DNA from 2 places in the Virgibacillus dokdonensis genome. Region 1 is predicted to be linked to the other one. Evidence: a T-box and tRNA genes for the amino acid it is inferred to sense, from the RefSeq annotation. Region 1 holds a T-box; the other holds one or more tRNA genes.
What was found. The T-box of region 1 lies ahead of B2C77_RS09660 (valine--tRNA ligase). A T-box ahead of a tRNA ligase gene usually reads a tRNA of that ligase, here a tRNA-Val.

Region 1 (3,416 bases):
CAAAGACTTTTCGCCTGTTAAATCAATATCTTCATACGAAAAATCTGCTAAATTCATTAAAGAAAAACGAGAAGCATTCCACACCTTATTCGCAAAGTTCCATGTTGCTTCTACCTTTTCCCAATGAAAGCGTAAATCTTGACCAGGGGTAGAACCAGTCAATAGAAAATAACGTAATGAATCAGCACCATATTTATCAATGACATCCATTGGATCGACACCGTTGCCTAACGATTTACTCATTTTTCTTCCTTCTGCATCTCGAATCAATCCGTGGATCAAAACATCATCAAACGGCTTTTGATTCGTAAAATGCTTCGATTGAAAAATCATTCTTGAAACCCAGAAGAAAATAATATCATAACCTGTTACGAGAACTCCAGTTGGAAAATACCGCTTGTAATCTTCTGCTCCTACATCCGGCCATCCCATGGTAGAAAATGGCCATAAAGCAGATGAAAACCAAGTGTCTAATACATCTTCATCTTGCTCCCAATTTTCTATATCGTCGGGAGCTTCCTTGCCGACATAAATTTCTTTTGTTTCTTTATGATGCCAAGCTGGTATGCGGTGCCCCCACCATAGTTGGCGAGAAATACACCAATCACGAATATTTTCCATCCAATTTAAATAGGTTCTTTCAAAACGCTGTGGAACAAAATTAACTTTGTCACTTCCTGCTTGTAGCTCGATTGCAGCATCTGCTAGTGGTTTCATTTTTACAAACCATTGCGTAGATAAGTATGGCTCCACGACAGCGCCACTTCGTTCAGAGTGACCAACTTGGTGCAGATGGTCTTCAATCTTAAATAGTACACCTTGTTCTTTCAAATCGTGAACAATTTGTTTTCTGCACACAAATCGGTCCATTCCTTCATAAATACCAGCATTTTCATTCATCGTTCCATCTTCATGCATAACTAATACTCGTTCTAAATCATGTCTATTCCCAACTTCGAAATCGTTTGGATCATGAGCGGGCGTAATTTTCACTGCACCAGAACCAAATTCCATATCTACATACTCATCTGCAACAATTGGTATTTCACGACCGACGATTGGCAAAATAGCTTTTTTGCCAATTAAATGGCTATATCGTTCATCATCAGGGTGAACAGCAATCGCAGTATCACCTAACATCGTCTCTGGGCGTGTGGTAGCAATTTCGATTTTCTCATCGCTATCTTTTAACGGGTAGAGCATATGATAAAATTTGCCCTGCACTTCTTCATAAATCACTTCGATATCGGATAAAGCCGTTTTTGTATCTGGATCCCAATTTATAATATATTCTCCGCGATAAATTAAACCTTGCTCGTATAATTTTACAAATACTTCTCTAACTGCATCTGACAAACCTTCATCAAGCGTGAACCGTTCACGTGAATAGTCTAAACTAAGCCCTAACTTTTCCCATTGTGAACGAATAAACGCAGCGTACTCTTCCTTCCATTCCCAGGCTTTTTCGAGAAATTTTTCTCTACCTAGCTCATAACGATTCGTACCTTGTTCTTTTAGCTTTCCTTCCACTTTTGCTTGTGTAGCAATCCCAGCATGATCCATACCAGGGAGCCATAATACATCATATCCTTGCATACGTTTCATTCTAGAAATGGTATCTTGCATTGTCGTATCCCAAGCGTGCCCTAAATGCAACCGTCCTGTAACATTTGGTGGGGGAATAACAATAGAATAGGGTTCTTTCTCCGTATCGTTCTTTGCTTTAAAATAGTTTCCTTCTAGCCAAAATTGATAGCGACCTTTTTCTACTTCCTGCGGGTTGTATTTAGCAGAAAGTGAAGGTTTTGATTCTTGTTCGTGCATGACATGCTCCTCCTGACAATATCTTTTTTAGAAAGCTGTAGTTTCTCTTATACGTTTTTGACACTTACCAAAGTGTAAAAAAAACCCTTTTGTCCTATAAAAGGACGAAAAGGGCTTGCTTTCCGTGGTACCACCTTTATTTGTATACTTCTAGTGTAATAAAGAAACAAAGTATACACACTTCATTTGTTGATAACGGTACATAGACCGGCTTCCTTCTACTTAAAAGAAGACATCATCGTAGCCTTATTTTTCAAAGGAGCTGTTCCTGGGCGACATTCCAGCATAATCTTTCAAGGAAACTTTCAGCCAATGATTTCCATCTCTACATGATAATTATCCTGTACTCTTCCCATTCTTTACATTTTCATTGTTTACATGCATATTATTAGAATAGCTTTATTTTATATATAATTCCTCTTTACGTCAACTGTTTATTCACTAAAATGAAATAGGGCGTTCTTTTCCCAGCTCTGGAATGTTTACGACAAAAAGCAGCTTAAAGAATGTAACTCTTCACTGTTATTGTAAGTGTTTGTGGACGTTTATCTAATTGCTAGTGCTATCATCTATTCTTAAATAAATAACCCGTTACATAGTAAGGTTTGCACCAAAAAGATCAATTTATACATATAGTATAGTAACAATACAAATTTCTGATGTAAAGGAGAGAGTCTCATTGGCAAGATATTACCGTTACCGGCTACCACCATGGGCTAGAAATTGTATTATCGTAATCGAAAGATGTACACTGCCTATATTAATTTTTCAATTGATTCGTACTTTATTTTTCCCAACCACCTTTGATGTATTTCTTCTGGGTATTATCGTTGGCATTTTTATAGCTTTTTATTTGGAATGGATTTAATCTGTTTCATCCAAATCATCTAGGTCGTCCAGATCATCCAGATCGATCGTATCATACGTTTTTTCCACATGTGCAGAAAGGTGCAACCCAAACAGTATACGGCGAAATGTATGCTGTAAATGAATTATTTGTTTCAGCATGGACGTGTTTGCTTGTTTATGATTTTTGACACAACTTAGATAAGCTTGTGGATCTAATAATTGAATGACTAACAAATATAGTTCTTTCTTGGTCAGTTCGTTCTCATTCATATACTTGTCAAATCCGCGCAGCAGCATAATAGTCGGAGTATCATAATGCTTTGTTTCTTCTTGAAAAAAAGCAACTAAATCAAAAACGGGATAGTCAAACCCTGCATTCTCCCAATTTATAAAATAGAGCTGACCTTGATCAACTAAAGTATGTGAAGTTTTGATGTTCTTATGACACAAACTATAATACCAAGTCTCTTCCTGTTCATCCAACAGTTGATCAATTCTTCGTATCGTTTCATTCAGACTATAATTAACATCTTTAAATTGCGTGCACACAAGTAATTCAAATGGGGACATAAAGCGATGTTGTTCGTACTCCTCTACAAATGTAAGTAATTGTTGCTGTAAGGTCAAACAATGCTGTTTATACTGTTGAAAAGCTTGCTTAAACTGCTGGATTTCAACCAAATGTCGCCGTTTTGTTTTCATATGAATCAATCCAAAGCTTTGAAAGATTTTATCAATCGTGG
Region 2 (3,416 bases), 2.2 Mb from region 1:
ATTTTAATATCCTATCATCACAATGCGAATACCGGGCAATGGGGTTCTTGGACAGGAACAGAGACGTATTACTATCCGGGGTCATCTAGTGGATTAGCTTTAGCAAGAGCTATTCATCCAAGTATTGTCGGGGCGATGGGATTACGTGATCGAGGTATAAAATCGGCAAATTTTCATATGCTTCGGGAGTCCATAATGCCCGCTATTCTCATTGAAGGTGGATTTATGGATTCTACCATTGATATTGTCAAAATGCGCAATAATACGACGATGGACCTTACTGGAAAAGCTTTAGCAGATGCTATTGCTGCATATTTGGGATTACAGCCAGAGGGAGGCGGGACTACGTATACGGTTAAAGCAGGAGACTCATTATGGGGGATTGCACAGGCACATAGTATGACTGTTAGCAAGTTACAGGCGTTAAATAACCTTACCGATGACATCATTTATCCTGGACAAGTACTAGTCGTTAGTGGAGTCCCTTCAGGAAGTGCAAGTTTTGTAGAAGTAATTACTGCTAGTTTATGGGTATATAATGCTCCTGACTGGGACGCAAAATACGAAATAGTGCACCAAGGAGAGGTGTTTACGGTAAATGATGAATTATATGTAAATGGATCTAAAATGTATAAGTTAAAGTCTGGGTTATATATTACCGGAAATTCAAACTATGTACGTTATTTTTCTAAGTAGATGGAAGTAGATGGAATAGAGTGGATAGGATATGAAAAGAAGCGGGGAAGAAAACTCCGCTCTTTTCATATTTTTGATTTCCTATTAGCCACCAATAATATGATATCCAGAATCCACATGGAGGACTTCTCCAGTTACGCCGCGTGATAGCTCGCTCATAAAAAATAATGTTGCGTCTCCCACTTGATCTTGGTCTACATTTCTTCGTAGAGGTGCTTTTTCTTCAATAAGCCCTTGTTTTTCATTAAATCCGGAAACCCCTTTGGCGGATAATGTGCGGATAGGACCAGCAGAAACTGCGTTGACACGAATATCATATTTGCCCATGTCTTCAGCAAGATAACGGACGCTTGCTTCAAGGGAAGCTTTGGCGACGCCCATGATATTGTAATTTTGAATGACTTTTTCTGCACCGAGATAGGTTTGTGTGACGATGCTGCCACCTTCTGTCATGAGCTCTTTAGCAGCTTTTGTAACAGCAACTAATGAAAAAGCGCTAATTTCATGTGCTAATAGAAATCCTTCTCTGGACGTATTTGCGTATTCTCCCTTTAACTCATCACGATTGGCAAAAGCTACAGAGTGCACAACACCGTGAATGACTCCTACCTTGTCTTTAATAGTAGCAAATGCATTTGTAATACTTTCATCACTTGCAACATCACATTCGACAATCCATTTAGCTTCAATTTTATGCTTTTCGAGCAATTTTGTTAGCTTACCGTAAGATCTATCTTGACGGTATGTGAAAATTAAATTTGCACCGGCTTTATGTAATGAAGTCGTTACACCCCAAGCGATGCTTCGTTCGCTGGCAACGCCCATGATGACAATATTTTTATCTTCTACTAAGTTACTCATTAACGTACCTCCAATATCCTTTTTAATCGAGCATGAAAGTGCCTCAAGTTTATCATAAGGAATTATTTTCACAAAGAAAATAGTACATGGCACTTAAATGCTTCATTACATGTATTTTAATGCTTTTATTATAACCTAATCCTCGTTTTGAAAGAAACCGTTAGCTATGCGCATTATTTTGACAAGATAAAAGCTGATTTGACAAGGTTTAAAAAAGAAATTAAAAAAAATTACATTTTCCCTTTACAAATGATATAGAACTAGGTATAATAAAATTCGTCAGTTTCGAAAAGGGAACTGGAAGATGAAAACATCCTGGCCCGTTGGTCAAGCGGTTAAGACACCGCCCTTTCACGGCGGTAACACGGGTTCGAATCCCGTACGGGTCACCATGGAGGATTAGCTCAGCTGGGAGAGCACTTGCCTTACAAGCAAGGGGTCGCAGGTTCGAGCCCTGCATCCTCCACCATTGCCGGCCTAGCTCAATTGGTAGAGCAACTGACTTGTAATCAGTAGGTTGGGGGTTCAAGTCCTCTGGCCGGCACCACTTAAAAAAAATGAATAAAGATTATTGTATGTGTTCATACTATTGGAGGGGTAGCGAAGTGGCTAAACGCGGCGGACTGTAAATCCGCTCCCTCAGGGTTCGGGAGTTCGAATCTCTCCCCCTCCACCATTTAAAATTGTTGGGCCATAGCCAAGCGGTAAGGCATCGGGTTTTGATCCCGTGTACCCCAGGTTCGAATCCTGGTGGCCCAGCCATTTTTTTATTTTAAGGGACTTTTCTAACCTATATGTAATAGAGCAATTGGCTAGAATGGACATTATAACTGGAATGCAATGAATAGGAGCCATTAGCTCAGTTGGTAGAGCATCTGACTTTTAATCAGAGGGTCGGAGGTTCGAATCCTCCATGGCTCACCAATATTTTAAATCTACATATTCCTACATAATTACAAACAAGGTTGCGACATGTTAGTGACCTTGTTTTTTTTAATATAAAAAACCCTTCTATTATTATCTGCTACATATGGTTATGTCAACGATTTAAATCGGAATGGGAAAAACAAGAACAAATATTGTATATGTGTGGTGTTAGGGTGGGTACATACCTTCATAGGATGCGGGATTTTTTGGATACTGATACGTATCGTTTCTAAGATGGTCAATTAGATTCTTTACTAGAAGAAATGCTTGAAAACATCGGACATACTGATCCTGAAATACGAGACGATCTTATTTACAATAGTTTCGTTAAACTGATATTGAAAGATTACGTAACGAAAGAGCAAACAATATATATTTTACAAAAGTGCATGAGTGAACAGTACCTGTTTTTTAATATAGAAGATAAAACGATAGGAGATAGCGTGTTTACTCGCTCATTTTCAGCGCTTGTAATAGCTACAATTTTATATAAGGATGCAACAACTAGAAACTTATCTAGTGAGCTCGTATTGCAGGCCATTCATGTAGGTATAGAATACTTGTTATTAGAACAGGACTATCGTGGTTATGTTAAAGAAAAAGGCTGGGCACATAGCATTGGACATGGTAGTGATCTGCTAGCTACTTGTGTATTACATCCTGAATTTGACGTCAACCAAACAAAAGCATGTCTTCATGCAATAAGGACATGTGTTTTGGTTGAATATCCTTATATTGATGAAGAAGACGAACGTCTCATTCAAGTTATGGAAGCTTTAATTAAAAAAGGTATGAAAGATATAGAATTACGCAATTGGATTGAAGATTTAGAAGTAGAACTCCATCTCTCTCATAAAAGATACCGTATTGAATGGAATGTGAAACTTTTTTGTTATTCCTTATACATAGCTCTGTTAAAACACAGAGAATTT

Region 2: it encodes a tRNA-Val, which carries the amino acid that the T-box ahead of B2C77_RS09660 (valine--tRNA ligase) is inferred to sense. The anticodon was not compared.

The regions. Positions count from the first base shown of each region.
Region 1 is NZ_LT745763.1:1,751,423-1,754,838, reverse strand. Features, by position in the region: gene B2C77_RS09660 (valine--tRNA ligase) at 1-1,824, opposite strand, end outside; T-box leader at 1,922-2,193, opposite strand; gene B2C77_RS09655 (YszA family small membrane protein) at 2,504-2,692, shown strand; gene B2C77_RS09650 (phosphotransferase) at 2,689-3,416, opposite strand, start outside.
Region 2 is NZ_LT745763.1:3,906,837-3,910,252, reverse strand. Features, by position in the region: gene B2C77_RS19700 (N-acetylmuramoyl-L-alanine amidase family protein) at 1-696, shown strand, start outside; gene fabI (enoyl-ACP reductase FabI) at 781-1,557, opposite strand; tRNA gene B2C77_RS19690 (tRNA-Glu) at 1,875-1,949, shown strand; tRNA gene B2C77_RS19685 (tRNA-Val) at 1,951-2,026, shown strand; tRNA gene B2C77_RS19680 (tRNA-Thr) at 2,029-2,104, shown strand; tRNA gene B2C77_RS19675 (tRNA-Tyr) at 2,149-2,233, shown strand; tRNA gene B2C77_RS19670 (tRNA-Gln) at 2,245-2,319, shown strand; tRNA gene B2C77_RS19665 (tRNA-Lys) at 2,406-2,481, shown strand; gene B2C77_RS19660 (DUF2785 domain-containing protein) at 2,874-3,416, shown strand, end outside.